Regions from separate parts of the Streptomyces dengpaensis genome, predicted to be linked through region 2. Evidence: riboswitches for the same ligand, from Rfam matches in the RefSeq annotation. Region 2 holds a riboswitch; each other region holds the start of a gene.
The links. Region 2 has a riboswitch for cyclic di-AMP ahead of C4B68_RS10060 (M23 family metallopeptidase). Riboswitches for the same ligand answer to the same signal wherever they lie in the genome.

Region 1 (4,520 bases), 2.4 Mb from region 2:
TGGACGACACCGGCCCCGAGCGGCTGCTGCTCTCGAGCCCGGCCGACTTCGACCGGGTCGACGAGGTACGGGCGTCCAGCGACGCGATCCTGGTCGGCGCGGGCACGATCCGCGCCGACAACCCGCGGCTCCTGGTCAACTCGGCCGAACGGCGCGCGGCGCGGGTCGCCGCCGGGCGCCCCGAGTACCCGCTGAAGGTCGCGGTCAGCGGGTCCGGCGACCTGGATCCGGCGGCGCGGTTCTGGCACACGGGCGGCGAGAAGGTCGTCTATACGACGGACAAGGGGGCGGGGAGGGCCGGGGACCTCTTGCGCGGCGTCGCCGGCGTCGATGTCGTCCCGACCGGGGCCGAAATCGACTGGCGTGTGCTGCTCGAACACCTTCATGACGTACGAGGTGTGCGGCGCCTCATGGTCGAAGGTGGCGGGCGGGTCCACACCCAGCTGATGCGGGACGGGCTCGCGGACGAGCTGCAGCTCGCCGTCGCGCCGCTCTTCGTGGGGGAGCCGGACGCGCCGCGGCTGTTCGGGCCCGGGGCGTACCCGCCCGGCCGGATGCGGCTCGTGGAGACACGGGCCGTCGGGGACGTCGTCCTCATCCGGTACGTCCCCACGGCGCCCGGCACCGAGGCTCTCGCCTCCGCCGCGGACCGGCACTGGCTCGCGCTCGCCTGTGAGCTGGCGGAGCTGTGCCCGCCGTCGGAGACCGCGTTCAGCGTGGGCGCGGTGGTGGTGGCCGCCGACGGGACCGAGCTGGCCCGCGGGCACTCGCGTGAGGGCGGCGACTCCGTGGTGCACGCCGAGGAGGCGGCGCTCGCCAAGATCGACCCCGCCGATCCGCGCCTCGGCTCCGCCACGGTTTACAGCAGCCTGGAGCCCTGCGCCCGGCGCGCTTCGCGGCCTGCGCCGTGTGCCCGGCTGATTCTCGACGCGGGAGTACGGCGGGTCGTCACGGCCTGGCGCGAGCCGGACACGTTCGTCGCGGGGGCCGACGGGAGCGGGCTGCTCGCGGCCGCGGGCGCCGATGTCGTCGTCCTGCCCGAGTACGAGGAGCGGGCCAAGGCGCCCAACCGGCACCTTCTGGCTGAACCGGGGAGGGAGCGCGCGTAAACGTGTGTGCTGGGGGTCCCGCGGATGGCGTACACTGGTTTCAACGACGCGGGGTGGAGCAGCTCGGTAGCTCGCTGGGCTCATAACCCAGAGGTCGCAGGTTCAAATCCTGTCCCCGCTACTGAAACCGAGGGCCGGAACTCGAATGAGAGTTCCGGCCCTCGGTGTTTGCCGTGTTTTGCCTCGGTGTTCGCCCTCGGTGGTTGCGGTGTCCGACGGGCGTCCGCCGCCTCACAGCCGCTGCTGATCGCTGGCGGCTGAGGGCCGCGGCGGGCCTCCACGCGCGTCCCCCGGTCGGTCCACACCGGTCGCCCGCCACCCCCGCTCCGGGAAGCCTGGACGAGTGGGGCAGCAAGCAGGCGAGCAGCGGGCCGAGGGTCCATACGGCCGGTCCGGTAGGCGGCTGCCCGGCGACCCCGCGCCCGGTACCGGCCTCGCGGACTCGGATTCCGGCCCGGGGGTCACCCGGCCGCCCGGTGCGGCGGACCCGGGCCGGCGCGGGATCTCGTACGCGCGGGCCTTCGTCCGGGCGCTGCCCGGGCTGCTCATCGCCGCCGGAGCCGTCTACGAGTACCTCACCCCGCCGGAGCCGACCCCGCAGGGTTCTTGATCGTTTGTGCCGTTTCTTGATCGTTGTCACGTGAGGTGATCGGACGGTGCCCCTCCGCATAACAACTGACGTGCCGTCAGGCAAAGGTACGTTTATGAATCATGGTCAACTCGCCCTATTTTCGCCGATGCTGACCCCAAAGTCCTGGCCAAAAGCGTTAACGATCAGTCGGAACGGCTTGGAATCCGGTGCCCGGGTCTATTAACGTTCGATAACGCAGCGCGGTCGTCCCAGCCGTCACAAGAGGCGGCTCCGTGCGCACGCGCCGAATTCCGCAAGGGAACCGGGGAACCACCAACTTGGGGTGAATCGAGCGTCTTTCACGGTGGAGCAAGCCGTGGTTGACGCGCGTAGGAGACCTTCCTGCTCCGAACCCGTCAGCTAACCCGGTAGGCGAGAAGGAAGGAAAGGAGTGCGCCCACGTGGCGTCCAACCGGCCCGCCCAGCCAACCTCGTTCGCGCCGAACGACACACAGACCTTCGGCTACGCCTACGGCAACGACGAGGGCCCATGGGAGGAGTGGAACCCCACTGAGGAGTCCGTCCGCCCCGTTCGCGGCCGGCATCGCGTCAGCAAGCAGCGCGGTGGGGGACTCGCCCGCAGTTCCACGGTTCTCGGCGTCGGTGTCATAGCCGCCGTCGGCGCGGGTGGCATCGCCACCGCGGCGCCCGGCAAGGCGCCGGTGTCGATCTCGATGCCCGACCTGCCGAACGTCGGCTCGCTGATCTCGGACGACACTCCCGAGGCGCCCAAGGGCTCCGCGACCGCGCTCAGCAGCGTCGGCGTGACCTCCGCCGACACCGAGCAGGGCACCACCGACGCCGGCGAGGCGCTGCGCACCCGCATCATGGCCCAGGCCGACCAGCAGCAGGACCAGGCCGAGACCGCGGCCCAGGAGGCAGCCGAGGCCGCCGCCGCGAAGAAGGCCGCGGAAGCCGCAGCCAAGGCGGAGGAAGAGGCCAGGGCCGAGGCCGCCGCCGCGAAGAAGAAGGCGGAGGAGGAGGCCGCGAGGAAGGCCGAGGCCGAGCGCCTGGCCGAGCTGGCCAAGCAGTACACGCTGCCGACCTCCTCGTACACCATCACCTCGACCTTCGGTCAGGCCGGCGCGCTCTGGTCCTCCGGTTACCACACCGGCCTCGACTTCGCCGCGCCCACGGGCACGCCGCTCAAGGCGATCCACACCGGCACGATCACCGAGGCGGGCTGGAGCGGTTCGTACGGCTACCGCACGGTCCTCACCCTGGATGACGGTACGGAGCTGTGGTACGCCCACCAGTCCTCGATCAGCGTCAGCGTGGGCCAGAAGGTCAACACGGGCGACATCATCGGACGCGTGGGCGCGACCGGCAACGTCACCGGGGCGCACCTCCACCTGGAGGTCCACTCCGGCGGCTCCGGCACCGGGATCGACCCGGCGGCGTGGCTCCGCGACAAGGGGATCAGCCTCTGATCCGTACGGTCGCCTGATCCGTACGGGCTCCTCAGCCGTCTGATCCGTACGGGCTCCTCAGCCGTCTGATCCGTACGGGCTCCTCAGCCGTACGGATCTGACGCGTGCGGGCGACCCCTGCGGTTCTGACGCGTGCCTGCGTTCCCTCGATCCCCGGCGGTCCTGACGGCAACCCCCCGACGTCAGGGCTGCCGGTTTCCGGTGCGCGCGACCTGGTTCTGCCGCTACGAGCGATACGGGTTGTACGCGGGATACGGCGCCGTGGCGGTTCCGTACGGACGGGCGTACGCGGGCGCCTGCCCGTACCCGTAGGCGTATCCGTACGCGGGCCACGGCTGGGGCACCGGAGCCGTCGTCTGCGCCGCGTACGCCAGGGCCGGCCGGGCGATCTCCCGGCGGCGCCACAGCGCGTCGAGCAACTCCCGTTCCCGTACGACGAAGTCGGCGCCCGCGCGGCCCCGGCGGCCCCGGTGACGCAGGAACGCCAGCGAGGTCGCGTATGCCTCGTACTCCGCGACCGAGCGGGCCGTGGCCTTCCCGAAGCGGTGGCCTGCCCACTCGCGGGCGAGCCGCCGCGCCCGCATCGAGCCGAGCACGTACGGCTCCGGCACGGTCAGCCACCCGGCAGCGGCGTACGCGGGCAGTTCCGAGCGAACGGTGCGCAGTTCGCGCTGCCGCGTCCAGATGGCCAGCCAGGTCACCAGCCCGAACGCGGGCACCATGAACGCGGCGTAGACCGCGAAGAACCCGTACTCCCCGAAGCTCGCCGAACCGTTCCAGGCGGAGTGCATGCCCATGGCGAGCAGCAGTCCGGCCAGGGGCAGCAGCACGCGGCGCAGACGGTGGCGTTCGGCGGACAGTGCCGCGATGCCGAAGCCGATGCCGGTCAGCACGGTGAACAGCGGGTGCGCGAAGGGCGACATCACCACGCGGACGAAGAAGGTCGCGGCGGTGACGGACGCGAGCCCGCTCTCGCCGCTGAGCTGGTCGGTGCCGAAGGCGGTGCCGAGGTAGAGGATGTTCTCGGTGAACGCGAAGCCGGTGGCGGTGACCCCGGCTATGACGATCCCGTCGACGATCCCGGTGAAGTCGCGTCTGCGGAAGAGGAAGACCAGCAGCACGGCCGCCGCCTTCGCGGACTCCTCGACGATGGGCGCTATGACCGTCGCGCCGAGGGTGTCGGCGCTGGATGGATCCGTGGTCGTGGTCGCTATCCATCTGGTCGCGAAGCTGTTGGCGACGATCGCTATGAGCGCGGCCGCGCCGGCACCCCAGGCGAAGGAGAAGAGCAGGTTCCGCCAGGGGCCGGGCTCGACCCGGTCCAGCCACCAGAAGGCGGCTATGAGCAGC
Region 2 (4,520 bases):
GTGGTTGCTCGCCGTTGGGGTTGCTCAATTGATGGTTGCGGTGGCCTTCGTTCCAAAAGACGTCGCGCCGCACACATGGTGAAGGGCTCGCTCGAAAACCTCGGGCGGGCCCTTCGCTTTGGGGATTACGGGCAGCAGAAATAATCCCCCGCGCATTACTTCTCTTTGTATACGGTGTCCTTGTTAATGCCGCGGGCCCGTCATGTTTACGGGATGTTGCGAAGTCCTCACACGTTCCGGCCGATCTCCGTTACCGGGAAATCGGAGCCGGTGCGCGGCCGTCGCGCGCTCGGTGTGCAGGGCCGTGATCGCCCGGGCCCGCTCGCTGTCGCCGCGTGCGACGGCGTCCACTATGCCGCCGTGCTCCGCCCAGGACTCCGCGGGGTCGGCCGGCGCCTCGACCGCGTACATCCAGGCGATCTTGTGCCGCAGCTGGGCCAGCGTGGAGGTCAGTGCGGGGCTTCCGGAGGCCTGCGCGAGCGTCTCGTGGAACCAGCCGCCCAGGGAACGCAGATCCTCGCTGTTGCCCCTCCTGGCCCGCTCCTGACCCAGCCTGACCAGGCCTCGGAGCACCTTGAGGTGGGCCTCGGTGCGGCGCTGCGCGGCCCGCGCGGCGCCCAGCGGCTCCAGGAGCATGCGCATCTCCAGCAGGTCGGAGGCCTCCTGCTCGGTGGGCTCCGCGACGCACGCGCCCGCGTGCCGGCGGGTGACCACGAAGCCCTCGGCCTCCAGCGTGCGCAGGGCCTCGCGCACGGGGACGCGCGAGACGCCGTAGCGGCGCGCGAGCAGTTCCTCGGTGAGCCGGCCGCCTCGCTCGTAGACACCCGCGACGATGTCGTCACGGATCGCCGTGCATACCGAGTGCGCCGGAATACGCATGACCGGACCTCCGCTTTAATCCCCGCGAAACGCCATCGATTGACGCTTGTTCAGTGACTCTATTGCAGGAAGCCCGAATTTCCGATGGCGGCCCGGAATCCATGGATATTTTTTGGACAGCCCCCGTAACGACGGTCTCACGAAACGCCGATGCCCCGGCTCGGCGAGCCGGGGCATCGGATGCGGTGAAGCGGCGGTGAGGCAGTGAGGAATGCGGCCGTCAGACGTGCATGCCGTGCGGCCGGACCGTGTGTGTGTCAGAGCTCACGCCGTGCGGCCGGACCGTGCGGGGATCAGACGTGCATGCCGTGCGGCCGGACCGTGCGGGGATCAGACGTTCACGCCGTGCGAGCGCAGGTACGCGACCGGGTCGATGTCCGAGCCGTACTCCGAGGTCGTACGCGCCTCGAAGTGGAGGTGCGGCCCGGTGGTGTTGCCGGTGGCCCCGGAGACGCCTATCCGCTGGCCCGGGGTGACCGTCTGCCCCACGGAGACACCGACGGACGACAGGTGGCCGTACATGGTGTACGTGCCGTCATGCATCTTGATCACGACTTGATTGCCGTAGGCACCGCCCCAGCCGGCTGTGACGACCGTGCCGGAGCCGACGGCGTGCACCGTGGTGCCGGACGCGGCGTGGAAGTCGACACCGGTGTGGCTACCGGAGGACCAGAGGCTGCCGCCTGCCTTGTAGCCGGTGGAGATGTACGAGCCGGTGATCGGCGGCACGAAGGAGTTGAGGCGCTTGCGTTCTGCCTCGCGGGCGGCCCGCTCCTTGGCCTCGCGCTCCTTCTTGGCCTTCTCCGCGGCCCGCTTGCGGGTGGCCTCCTCGGCCTTCTTCTCCGCGGCGGCCTCGTCGGCGGCCTGCTGCTGGGCGGCGGCCTGCGCGTCGATCTGCTCGGCGACCGAGTCGCCGATCGTGATGACCGGGATGAGCCCGGTCTGCTCGACGGAGGTGTCCGCGGCGAGCGCCGGGGAGGCCAGGGTTCCGATGACACCGGTGGTGGTGAGCGCCGCGACGCCGACGGCGTTCGTGGTCGTACGCTTCACCCGGCCCGGTCGGCGGTGCTTCCCGGTGCCACAGATGAACGCCATGGAGAGGCTGATCCTTTCCTTCCTTCTCGCCTACCGGGTTAGCTGACGGGTTCGGAGCAGGAAGGTCTCCTACGGACCCCCTCCGAGGAGGGCCGTCCGATTCACCCCAGGGACTGCGTGTGGGTCCCCGGCTCCCCTGGCTCGCGCCGTACGGGGACTCGGCGATGACTGTCCGGTGCCGCGGGCGCGGCGCACTGCCTGACGAACAGCCGGACCGACGCTAAACGGGACATCTTTCAAACAACAAACGGATCACGGCTTTTGTAGCGCATGCCACAGGTCAGACAGGCAACCTCCCTACCAATACGGACAACTGAGGACGAAGGCAGGGTAAAAGGAGGCCCAGGTGACTCTGCAGTCACCTGGGCCCTCAGGGAGTCGCGCCGTTCTACTCGGCCCGGACGACGGTCACTTCGCCGATTCCGAGCGCCTTGACCGGCTCCTCGATCTGCGCGGCGTCACCCACCAGGACCGTCACCAGACGGTCCACCGGGAACGCGTTCACGGCGGCCGCGGTGGCCTCCACGGTGCCGGTCGCGGCGAGCTGCTGGTACAGCGTCGCCTGGTAGTCGTCCGGCAGGTGCTGCTCGACCTGGTCGGCGAGCGTGCTCGCGACGGCCGCCGCGGTCTCGAACTTGAGGGGCGCCACACCCACCAGGTTCTGTACCGCGACGTCGCGCTCGGCGTCCGTCAGCCCCTCGGCGGCGAGGGTGCGCAGCACCTTCCAGAGGTCGTCGAGCGCCGGACCGGTGTTCGGGGTGTCCACAGAGCCGCTGATGGCGAGCATGGCGACGCCCGTGGCGTCCGGTGCCGAGCGCAGCACCTGGCCGAACGCCCGCACACCGTAGGTGTAGCCCTTTTCCTCGCGCAGGACGCGGTCCAGGCGCGAGGTGAGGGTGCCGCCGAGGCAGTACGTGCCGAGCACCTGGGCGGGCCAGACGCGATCGTGCCGGTCGGCGCCCACACGGCCGATGAGCAGCTGCGTCTGGACGGCGCCGGGGCGGTCCACGATGATCACGCGGCCGGTGTCGTCGGCGCTCACCGGCGGCACGGGGCGCGGCTCGGCGGACGAGCCGGTCCAGGCGCCGAGCGTGTCGGCGAGCAGCTCGTCGAGGTCGACACCGGTCAGGTCACCGACGATGACGGCGGTGGCCGTCGCGGGGCGTACGTGCTTCTCGTAGAAGGCGCGTACGGCCGCCGAGTCGATCTTCTGGACGGTCTCCTCGGTGCCCTGGCGCGGGCGCGACATGCGCGAGGTCGCCGGGAACAGCTCCTTGGAGAGCTCCTTGGCGGCGCGGCGGGCCGGGTTGGCCATCTCGTGCGGGATCTCGTCCAGCCGGTTGCGGACCAGTCGCTCGACCTCGCTGTCCGCGAACGCCGGTGCCCTGAGGGCGTCGGCGAGCAGGCCCAGCGCCTTGGAAAGGCGCGAGACGGGGACTTCGAGTGACAGGCGCACGCCGGGGTGGTCGGCGTGCGCGTCGAGGGTGGCGCCGCAGCGTTCCAGCTCGGCGGCGAACTCCTCGGCGGAGTGACGGTCGGTGCCTTCGGAGAAGGCACGCGCCATGATCGTGGCGAGGCCGTCGAGGCCCGCCGGTTCGGCCTCCAGCGGCGCGGCGAGGATCACCTCGACGGCGACGACCTGCTGGCCCGGGCGGTGGCAGCGCAACAGGGTCAGGCCGTTGTCGAGCGTGCCGCGCTCGGGTGCCGGGAAGGCCCACGGCTTGGCCTTGCCGGCCTGGGGCTGCGGGTGGAAGTCCATGGTGGCGAGCTCGGTCACTTCGCCGCCTCCTCGTCGGTGCCGTCGGCGGCGTCGGTGTCTTCGGTGGCGGTCGGCTCGTAGACGAGCACCGCGCGGTTGTCGGGGCGCAGGCGGGACTTGGCGACCTCCTGGACCTCCTCGGCGGTGACCGCGAGTACGCGCTGCACGGCGGTCAGGGCGAGCTGCGGGTCGCCGAACAGGACGGCGTACCGGCACAGTTCGTCGGCGCGGCCCGCGACCGTGCCGAGCCGGTCCAGCCACTCGCGCTCCAACTGGGCCTGGGCACGCTCCATTTCCTCGGCCGTGGGGCCCTCCTCGGCGAACCGGGCGAGCTCCTCGTCGACGGCGGCCTCGATGACCGGGACCTCGACGTCGCCGGACGTCTTCACGTCCAGCCACCCCAGGGAGGGCGCCCCGGCCAGGCGCAGCAGGCCGAACCCGGCCGCGACGGCGGTGCGGTCGCGGCGTACCAGCCGGTTGTAGAGCCGGGAGGACTCGCCGCCGCCGAGGACGGTCAGCGCCAGGTCGGCCGCGTCGCACACGCGCGTGCCGTCCTCCGGGAGCCGGTAGGCGGCCATCAGGGCGCGCGCCGGGACCTCCTCCTCGACGACCTCGCGCAGCTGCTCGCCGATGATTTCGCGCAGCGAGCCGTCGCGCGGGGCGGGCTTGCCTTCGTGCCCGGGGATGGAGCCGAAGTACTTCTCGATCCAGGCGAGCGTCTGCTGCGGGTCGATGTCGCCGACGACCGACAGGACCGCGTTGTTGGGCGCGTAGTAGGTGCGGAAGA
Region 3 (4,520 bases), 2.9 Mb from region 2:
GTGGCGACGGCCAGGTCGGCGATCGTGACGTCCTCGGTCTCGCCGGAGCGGTGGGACATCATGCACTTGAAGCCGTTGCGCTGGGCCAGCTCGACGGCGTCCAGGGTCTCGGTCAGCGAACCGATCTGGTTCACCTTGACCAGCAGGGCGTTGGCCGCGCCGTCCTCGATGCCGCGGGCCAGGCGCTCCGGGTTGGTGACGAACAGGTCGTCGCCGACGAGCTGGACCTTGTCGCCGAGCTTGTCGGTGATGACCTTCCAGCCGGCCCAGTCGTCCTCGAACAGCGGGTCCTCGATGGAGACGAGCGGGTACGCGTCGACGAGCTCGGCGTAGTACTCGGTCATCTCGGCGGCGGAGCGCTCCTTGCCCTCGAAGAGGTAGGAACCGTCCTTGTAGAACTCGGACGCGGCGACGTCGAGCGCCAGGGCGATCTGCTCGCCGGGGGTGTAACCGGCCTCCTTGATCGCCTCGAGGATGAGGTCGAGGGCCTCGCGGTTGGAGCCGAGGTTCGGGGCGAAGCCGCCCTCGTCGCCGAGGCCGGTGGACAGGCCCTTGCTCTTCAGGACCTTCTTGAGGGTGTGGTAGACCTCGGTGCCCCAGCGCAGCGCCTCGGAGAAGGACTCCGCGCCGATCGGGGCGATCATGAACTCCTGGATGTCCACGTTGGAGTCGGCGTGCGAGCCGCCGTTCAGGATGTTCATCATCGGAACGGGCAGCAGGTGCGCGTTCGGGCCGCCCAGGTAGCGGAAGAGGGGGAGGTCGGACGCCTCGGAGGCGGCGTGGGCGACGGCGAGCGAGACGCCGAGGATGGCGTTGGCGCCGAGCGAGCCCTTGTTGTCGGTGGCGTCCAGGTCGAACATCGCCTGGTCGATCAGGCGCTGCTCGGTGGCGTCGTAACCGACGAGCTCCGGGCCGATCTGCTCGATGACCGCGAGGACGGCCTTCTCGACACCCTTGCCCTGGTAGCGGTTGGGGTCACCGTCGCGGAGCTCGATGGCCTCGAAGGCGCCGGTGGAGGCGCCGGACGGGACGGCGGCACGACCCGTGCTGCCGTCGTCGAGGCCGACCTCGACCTCGACGGTGGGGTTGCCTCGCGAGTCGAGGATTTCCCGGGCTACGACGACGTCGATGGACGGCACGAGCATCTCCTTCTGGGATGTGACGCGGGGTACGCCGGGCGTGGGCCCGGCAGGGTGCTGCACGGTGAGAGTTCTGCGAGATGAGCCTAACCGGCTCGGGGCGATCGGCCAGCCGCTCACCCACCCTGTGGACGGAACACGGGCAGAACCGAGGGTAAACATTGTTTCATTCGGGAACAAAAAGCCCCGCTCCGGTGCGCGCGGGGGAACACGCACCGGAGCGGGGAGTCCGCATGGACGGGGGGAGTCCGCGCGGACGGAGGGCGGGTCGTCAGCTGAGGTGCAGCTGCTGACCCGGGTAGATGACGTCCGCGTCGTCGATGATGTCCTTGTTCAGCTCGAACAGCTTCTGCCAGCCGCCCTTGACGTTCTTCTTCTCCGCGATCGCGCCGAGGGTGTCGCCCTCGACGACCTTGTACTCGCCGTCACCCTTCTTGACCTTCTCACCGGTCGGGGTGGTGACGGTCGCCTCGGCGGCCGGGCGCTCGGCCGAACGGGAGGCCGGCTGCTCCGTCGTACGGGTGTCGGTGGTGCCGGCCGGCGCGCTGGAGCCGCTGCTCGTACCCCCGTCGTACGGGGTGCTGGACAGGCTCGTGCCGCAGTTCGGCCAGGCGCCCTTGCCCTGCCCGGCGAGGACCTTCTCGCCGATGGCGATCTGCTCGGACTTGGAGGCCTGGTCGGCGGTGGGGGCGTAGGCGGTGCCGCCGTACGCGGCCCAGGTGGAGGGCGAGAACTGCAGGCCGCCGTAGAAGCCGTTGCCCGTGTTGATGGACCAGTTGCCGCCGGCCTCGCACTGGGCGACGGCGTCCCACTCGGAGGCGGTGGCGGCGGAAGCGGTGCCGGACGCCACCAGCGGGGCGCTGATGGCGACACCGGCGAGCGCGGCGACACGGGTGGTCCGGTGGAAGACGGACGGGCGGCGGCGCTTGACCTTGCTGGAAAACAGCATGGAGTGATCCCCTCACCGACGCCTGCGAGGTGAGCTGTCGGGTTCGGGCGGGTGAGTGCCCGGCCGCGCGCCCCTGGCGCACGACTTCACCCCAAGCCACTCCCGGTCAACTACCGGGCGCGGCACTTACCTTGGGTCCCCCGCTCCTGCCTACGGCGCTTGACGCGACGACTGTTCCCGTACGGCCGTTGGCAGGACTCGGCGTTGCGACCGTCGGGGCCCGCTGTGGCGAGCGGTGATGACCGTAGGCAGGCAATCGGCCGAATTCCAAAGACGATCAGGGCCTTTGAGATCCATCTCTCACTCGCGCCAAACCGGACATTCCACGGCGAACCAGGACGCGAACTCCCGCTACTTTTCGTCCGGTTCGACACCAACTGCAAGGCTCTGACCGGGGAGGATGAGGTCGGGATCGGCGCCGACCGTCTCCTTGTTCTCGGCGTACAGCTCGGTCCATCCGCCCTCGAGGTCAAGGGTGTCGGCAATCGCCCAGAGGTTGTCCCCGGCGCGCACGGTGTACGAGCCGTCGGCGGCGTCACGGGAGGCGCCGGAGCCACGTGAGGCGTGCCGCCCGGAAGACCCGTCCGTACGGCCGTCGGTCACGTCGTCCGTCGCGGCCTCGTCGGCAGTGCCGCCACGGTGGCGCCCGGCGCCGGTCGACGTACCCGAAGAGTCGCCGTTCTGGCCGTACTTGTCCGACTCGTCACTCTCACCCGTCACCGTGTCCGAGCCGCCGGAATCCCGCGAGGCACCGGAGGAGCCGTCGGACTTCGTCGCTTTCCAGCTCTCATTCGAGGAGGAGCCGGCCGAGGAGTCGGAGCCCTCCGCTCCGGACGAACCGGACGCAGCGGGTGAACCAGACGACTCAGACGACTCGGATGAATCCGAGGAACCAGAGGAATACGAAGAACCGGATGAGCTCGGCGAATCGCCCACAACCCCCGTGTCGACCTCGACGTCGCCCGAGTGTCTGCTGAGCCCGTTGAGCGGTCCGCACGTCGGCCATGCGACGAGGCCCTGGTCGTCGAGGATCTTCTCGGCGACGGCTATCTGCTGCGAGCGGCTGGCCTGGTCGGCGCTCGGGGCGTAGACGAGGCCGCCGTACGACTCCCACTTCTCCTGGGTCAACTGCAGCCCGCCGTAATACCCGTTGCCGCTGTTCGCACTCCAGGCGCCACCGCTCTCGCACTCCGCGACCCGGTCCCAGGTGGTGCCGTCGGCCGCGCTCGCACTGGTGGCGCCGAGCAACGGGATCGCGATGGCCGATCCGGTCACCCCTGCGGCAACGATGAGGGCCGGGGCCTGACGGGGGCGACGATGACGGCCGTTCCCGGAGAGCATGCGGAAGCCTTTCGCGTGACAGCAGGTGACTACAGCGACGGATGGGCCGCGTTGACGGTTGAACGTATCCGCACTCGAACGCTTGTCACAAGTCGATGCAGCAGAGATCACGTGAAGATCACAGAGTTGAGGGAATGTCACTTTTGGGAGGATAGGCGACCGTTCTCCGACATTCCTGCCGAGGTTCTTCTGTGCGCTTACCAAGGTTTTCCGGTGCGCTTCGCGAGGCTCTCGGCCGCGCCTGCCGAGGTTCTCGGCGCACCTACCGAGTGGGCGTGACCTCCACAGGAAGCGTGCGCAAACCACGCTGGCCGGTGCCGTTTTTGGGAACCTTACCTGTCACTCTGTGCAGTTGAAGGGGAATTGCGCAGATCGGCGTCCTCACCCACACGACGCGACTCCAGGTAACGTCACCCCGTGAACGCCCCACATATCGAACCCGAACTCTTTACCTGGGAGTTCGCCACCGATCCGTACCCCGCCTACGCGTGGCTCCGCGAGCATTCCCCCGTACACCGCACCACCCTTCCCAGCGGTGTCGAGGCGTGGCTTGTGACCCGGTACGCGGACGCCAAGCAGGCGCTCGCCGACCAGCGGCTCTCCAAGAATCCCGTCCACCATTCCGAAGACGCCCAGGGCAAGAGCAAGACGGGCATCCCCGGCGAGCGCAGCGCCAACCTCATGACTCATCTGCTCAACATCGATCCGCCGGACCACACGCGGCTTCGCCGGCTGGTCTCCAAGGCGTTCACACCCCGCCGAGTAGCCGAATTCGCGCCCCGCGTCCAAGAGCTGACCGACCATCTCATCGACCAATTCGCGCCCACCGGAAGCGCCGACCTCATTCACGAGTTCGCGTTCCCCCTCCCCATCTACGCCATCTGTGACCTGCTCGGCGTCCCCAGCGAGGACCAGGACGACTTCCGGGACTGGGCAGGAATGATGATCCGCCACGGCAGAGGACCGAGAGGCGGCGTCGCCCGATCGGTCAAGAAGATGCGCGGGTATCTCGCGGAGCTGATCCACCGCAAGCGGGAGGCCCTCCCGGAGAGGCCCAGCCCCGGCGAAGACCTCATCTCCGGGCTCATCCG
Region 4 (4,520 bases), 1.2 Mb from region 2:
CTTGCTCTCGCGGCGCAGGATCCGGACGCACGCGCTGTGGAAGGTCATCACCCACATCGCGTTGGCGCGCGGGCCCACAAGGTGCTCGACGCGCTCCTTCATCTCGCCCGCGGCCTTGTTGGTGAAGGTGATCGCGAGGATCTGACCCGGGTGGACATGCCGCTCGGCCAGCAGATACGCGATCCGGTGCGTGAGCACGCGCGTCTTGCCGGAGCCCGCGCCGGCCACGATGAGCAGCGGGGAGCCGGAGTGCACCACGGCCGCGCGCTGGTTCTCGTTCAGCCCGTCCAGGAGCGCCGCCGGGTCCACGGCGGGCCGGTGGGCGCCGTCGCGGTAGTACCCTCCCCCACTCTCGGCTCCGCTCGAGCGGGGGGACCCCCATCGGTCCGGCGGCACGTCGAACTTCCCGCCGAACAGATCGTCCGGAATCGACTCCGGTACGTGATCGTCCTCGGGCGGCGGCGGGGGCTCCTCCTCATGCCCCCGCGAGGGCTTGAGGTCCGCCAGGAAGCTGTCATCAAAGAGGCTGCTCATCGCTCTCCGAGTCTAGGCCGCCCCACTGACAGCCCGCCGCCACCCTGAAAACTCGACCGGATCTCGTGACGCGGCCCGGACATCTCGTGCCGCGATGACCGCTCCGCTCCCAGGTCGCCTGACCCGCCAGTCCACGGCCTGGGCGCGTGGCCCCAGCCAGGGGCGCGTGGCCCAGCCAGGGGCGCCTGGGCGCCTGGCCCGGCCTGGGGTGCCAGGCCCGGCCTGGGGCCTTGCCCGGCTCAAGATTCACCCCAGGTCCTGGTGGATCAATAGCTTGCCGTGCAGGATCAAGAAGCATCACAAACGACGAACAAGCAGTCCCGCTTCTCCGGCCTCGCCGCGCGCGCGTGGACGCCCTGCGCGGCGACACCGAGACCTCCGTCGTCCCGCCGGAGCCGCGCCACCGCCGCATGCATCTCCACCACCGCACGCATGACCCCCGACGTCGCCGACGCCCAGGCAGGGAGCCTGCTGTGACCCTCAACCGCCGCCTGATCTCACCCCGCCGCTGGACCCCGCCGCCGGCCCCGGCCGACCGGGGCCACACACCCGCCACCGGCCGCTTCGTCGTCGGCCGCCGCCTCGCGACCGGCGGTCACGGCCCCGAGGACGTGGTATTCGACCGGCGCGGCGGCCTGCTCACCGGGCTCGCCGACGGCAGCGTCGTCCGCATCGACCCGGCCACCGGCACCCGGACCGTCGTGGGCAACACCGGCGGACGCCCCCTGGGACTCGAACCCTCAGCCGACGGCAGCGTGCTGGTCTGCGATCACGACCGGGGGCTGCTGCGCATGTCCGCCGACGGGTCGGTCCGCGTCCTCGTCGACACCGTCGCGGGCAGGCCCCTCACTTTCGCCAGCAACGCGGTCGAAGCCCCGGACGGGACGATCTGGTTCACCGTGTCCAGCAGACGCTGGGACGTGGACCACTACCTCGGCGACATCATCGAGCACTCCTGCACCGGGATGCTTCTGCGGCGCGACGTCGACGGCACGGTCACCGTCCTCCTGGACGACCTCAAGTTCGCCAACGGCCTCGTGCTCGCCCCGGACGCCTCGCACCTGCTCGTCGCCGAGACCGCCGGGTACCGGGTGAGCCGCTACTGGCTCACCGGCCCCGAGGCCGGGACCCTCGAGCCGTTCGCCGAGAACCTCGCCGGCCTGCCCGACAACATGAGCCTCGGCAGCGACGGGCTCGTGTGGGTCTCGCTGGCGGCTCCCCGCAACGCCCTGCTGGACAAGTTGCTGCCCCTGCCCGGGCTCCCCCGGATCCTGCTGTGGAACCTTCCCGAGGCCGTGCGCCCCAAGCCGGAGCCACTCGCCTGGGTCATGGCCTACGACCTCGACGGCCGGCTCGTCCACGACCTGCGCGCCGACGACGGCTCGTACGGGTTCGTGACCAGCGTCGCCGAGTACGACGGCACGGTGGTGGCGGGCAGCCTCCATGCCGACGACGTCGTCGTCCTCGCGATCCCCTGAGGCTCCTCAGGCTCCCGAGGCAACCTGAGGTGTATTCATCGCCGTGTCCGCGCGTCGCGGCGCACGGCCTCGCTTCTGCCACCCGCAGCGCAATCCGAGCATCTCACCACAGATCACCCCGAATGGTCCGCGCGAGGCGAGCCACATGGTCAAGGTCACGAAAATGTATCGGGCATATCGCACATCAACCTTCACAGGGGCCACACGACTTGGCTAGCGTGCCGGGCAGGCCGCTCGACCCCCACCGGCGAACGTCGCCGGGCCGTGCGGCCTCCGCCGAATTCGGTGCGCCCTCGCGGCAGCCGGAACCGGGGACCCACCGACCTTGGGGTGAATCGGTCCAACTGCCCTGCCGGGCAAGGACCGTAGGGCAATCCTTCCGGAGCCACCCGCCCGAACCCGACAGCTAACTCGGTAGGCGGACGACGGAAGGAGATGCCTCCCTTGGCGTCGCATCGCACACCACGCCCCATAGGCACGCGCATAGCGGGCATACGGACCCCCGCCGCTCTCGCGACGGCGGCCCTCACCTCCGTCGCGCTGCTCTCGCAGACGGCGAACGCCACGCCCTCGGCCGAACCCAAGCCGAGCCTCGAAGAGGTCGAGAAGAAGGTCGACGACCTCTACCACCAGGCCGAGACGGCCACCGAGAAGTACAACGCGGCCAAGGAGAAGGCCTCCAAGCAGCGCGAGCGCGTCGACACCCTCCGTGAGGACGTCGCCCAGCGCACCGAGAAGCTCAACACCGCGCGCGAAGAGCTGGGTTCGTTCGCCGCGGCGCAGTACCGCACCGGGGCCGCCGCCCCCGGCACCGCGACCCTGCTGCTCGCCGACGACCCGCAGGACTACTTCGACCAGACCCAGCTGATGGGCCGTCTGACCACCCGCCAGAAGGCGGCCGTCGACGACTACATCACCGAGCAGACCGCCACCGCGAAGAAGCGCGAGGAGGCCGCCAAGAGCCTGCAGACGCTGACCACCACGCAGAACACGCTCAAGACGTCCAAGGCCGAAGTCCAGAGGAAGCTCTCCGAGGCCCGCGCGCTGCTCTCGCAGCTGACCGCCGAGGAGAAGGCGCGGCTCGCGGCGATCGAGAAGAAGAAGCAGGAAGAGGCCGAGCGCAAGGCGGCGGAGCTGGCCAAGCAGCAGGCCGCGGCGGAGGCCGCGGCCGCGGAGAGGGCGGCCGCTGAGGAGGCTGCCCAGCAGGAGTCGTCGTCCACGGCCGACTCGTCGTCGGGCTCGACCGACTCGTCGTCGGGCTCGACCGGCACGTCGTCGGGCTCGACCGGCACGTCGTCGGGCTCGGCCGACGCGGACTCCTCATACGCGACGCAGGCGGCCAAGGCTGTCGCGTTCTCCCGCGCGCAGATCGGCAAGCCGTACGTCTGGGGCGCGACCGGCCCGGACTCGTACGACTGCTCCGGCCTCACGCAGGCCGCCTGGAAGGCCGCCGATGTCACGCTCCCGCGCGTCACCTACGACCAGGTGAACGCCGGAACCACCGTCTCGCTCGCCAACGCCCAGCCCGGTGACCTGGTGTTCTTCTACGACGACGTCACCCACGTCGGCGTCTACATCGGCAACGGCATGATGATCCACGCGCCGAAGCCGGGGACGTACGTGCGCGAGGAGTCGATCTACTACGACGGCACGTCGGCGATCCACAGTGTGGTGCGTCCGGCGTAACGCGCCTCTGCGGGCAGCGCTCTGTGCGGGGCACGCGCGCGTGGATGCTTTTCGAGCTCCACGCGCGCGTGCCCCTCGTTTTCGTACCCCACACGCGCGTGCCCCGCGGGCAACTCGGCCGGAGATCCCTAGCATCAGGCGCATGCCAGCCATCTCCCAGCTACGCGCCTGGTGGGCGCAGCGGCCGCCCGCCTCCGGTGCCGCCGTCATGGCCACCGGCGTCATCTCGGTCGGGCTGCACCAGACGGGCTACGAGACCCTGTCCCGTATCGCGCTCGCCCTGGCCGCCGTCGCGTGGCTCGCGCTCGCCGCGGACTTCGCCGTACGGCTGGTGCGGGATCCGCAGCGGTGGCTGAGGGAGGCGGGCACGCCGCCCGGGCTCACCGCCGTCGCGGCGACCACCGTGCTCGGGACGCGCGTGTCCGCACTGGGGTGGCATGAGGTGGCCGAGGCCCTGATGGCACTGTCGGCCGTGCTCTGGCCGGTGCTGCTCGTCGTCCTCGCACGGCAGCACCGGGAGCGTCGTATGGCGGGAGGCGTGTTCCTCCTCTGTGTGGCCCCGCAGGGCCTCTCGGTGCTGGGCGCCACGCTCGCCATGGCCGTGGGCGCGGAGTGGCTCGCGCATGCCGCGCTGGTGCTGTTCTGGCTGGGGCTCGTGATGTACGGGGTGGCGCTCGCGCACTTCGATCTGCGGGAGGTGGTGCGAGGCGCCGGGGACCAGTGGATCGCGGGCGGCGCACTGGCCGTCTCGGCGCTGGCCGGGGCCAGGCTCATCGACGCGCACCACGTGAACCCGTACCTGTGGAACGACGACGACCAGGG

Region 1: it holds a riboswitch for cyclic di-AMP, as region 2 does, so the genes downstream of both, C4B68_RS21480 (M23 family metallopeptidase) here and C4B68_RS10060 (M23 family metallopeptidase) in region 2, are expected to answer to the same signal.
Region 3: it holds a riboswitch for cyclic di-AMP, as region 2 does, so the genes downstream of both, C4B68_RS23720 (LysM peptidoglycan-binding domain-containing protein) here and C4B68_RS10060 (M23 family metallopeptidase) in region 2, are expected to answer to the same signal.
Region 4: it holds a riboswitch for cyclic di-AMP, as region 2 does, so the genes downstream of both, C4B68_RS15650 (C40 family peptidase) here and C4B68_RS10060 (M23 family metallopeptidase) in region 2, are expected to answer to the same signal.

What each region holds. Positions count from the first base shown of each region.
Region 1 covers NZ_CP026652.1:4,624,769-4,629,288, forward strand. Annotated here, with positions in the region: gene C4B68_RS21465 (dihydrofolate reductase family protein) at 1-1,109, shown strand, start outside; tRNA gene C4B68_RS21470 (tRNA-Met) at 1,157-1,230, shown strand; gene C4B68_RS21475 (hypothetical protein) at 1,453-1,719, shown strand; cyclic di-AMP (ydaO/yuaA leader) riboswitch at 1,973-2,130, shown strand; gene C4B68_RS21480 (M23 family metallopeptidase) at 2,142-3,170, shown strand; gene C4B68_RS21485 (PrsW family intramembrane metalloprotease) at 3,395-4,520, opposite strand, start outside.
Region 2 covers NZ_CP026652.1:2,218,860-2,223,379, forward strand. Annotated here, with positions in the region: gene C4B68_RS10055 (GntR family transcriptional regulator) at 184-879, opposite strand; gene C4B68_RS10060 (M23 family metallopeptidase) at 1,210-1,974, opposite strand; cyclic di-AMP (ydaO/yuaA leader) riboswitch at 1,988-2,148, opposite strand; gene C4B68_RS10065 (M16 family metallopeptidase) at 2,363-3,751, opposite strand; gene C4B68_RS10070 (M16 family metallopeptidase) at 3,748-4,520, opposite strand, start outside.
Region 3 covers NZ_CP026652.1:5,120,703-5,125,222, reverse strand. Annotated here, with positions in the region: gene eno (phosphopyruvate hydratase) at 1-1,139, opposite strand, end outside; gene C4B68_RS23720 (LysM peptidoglycan-binding domain-containing protein) at 1,411-2,088, opposite strand; cyclic di-AMP (ydaO/yuaA leader) riboswitch at 2,093-2,256, opposite strand; gene C4B68_RS23715 (transglycosylase family protein) at 2,440-3,363, opposite strand; gene C4B68_RS23710 (cytochrome P450 family protein) at 3,847-4,520, shown strand, end outside.
Region 4 covers NZ_CP026652.1:3,449,498-3,454,017, forward strand. Annotated here, with positions in the region: gene pcrA (DNA helicase PcrA) at 1-534, opposite strand, end outside; gene C4B68_RS15645 (SMP-30/gluconolactonase/LRE family protein) at 1,008-2,012, shown strand; cyclic di-AMP (ydaO/yuaA leader) riboswitch at 2,277-2,449, shown strand; gene C4B68_RS15650 (C40 family peptidase) at 2,457-3,698, shown strand; gene C4B68_RS15655 (tellurite resistance/C4-dicarboxylate transporter family protein) at 3,841-4,520, shown strand, end outside.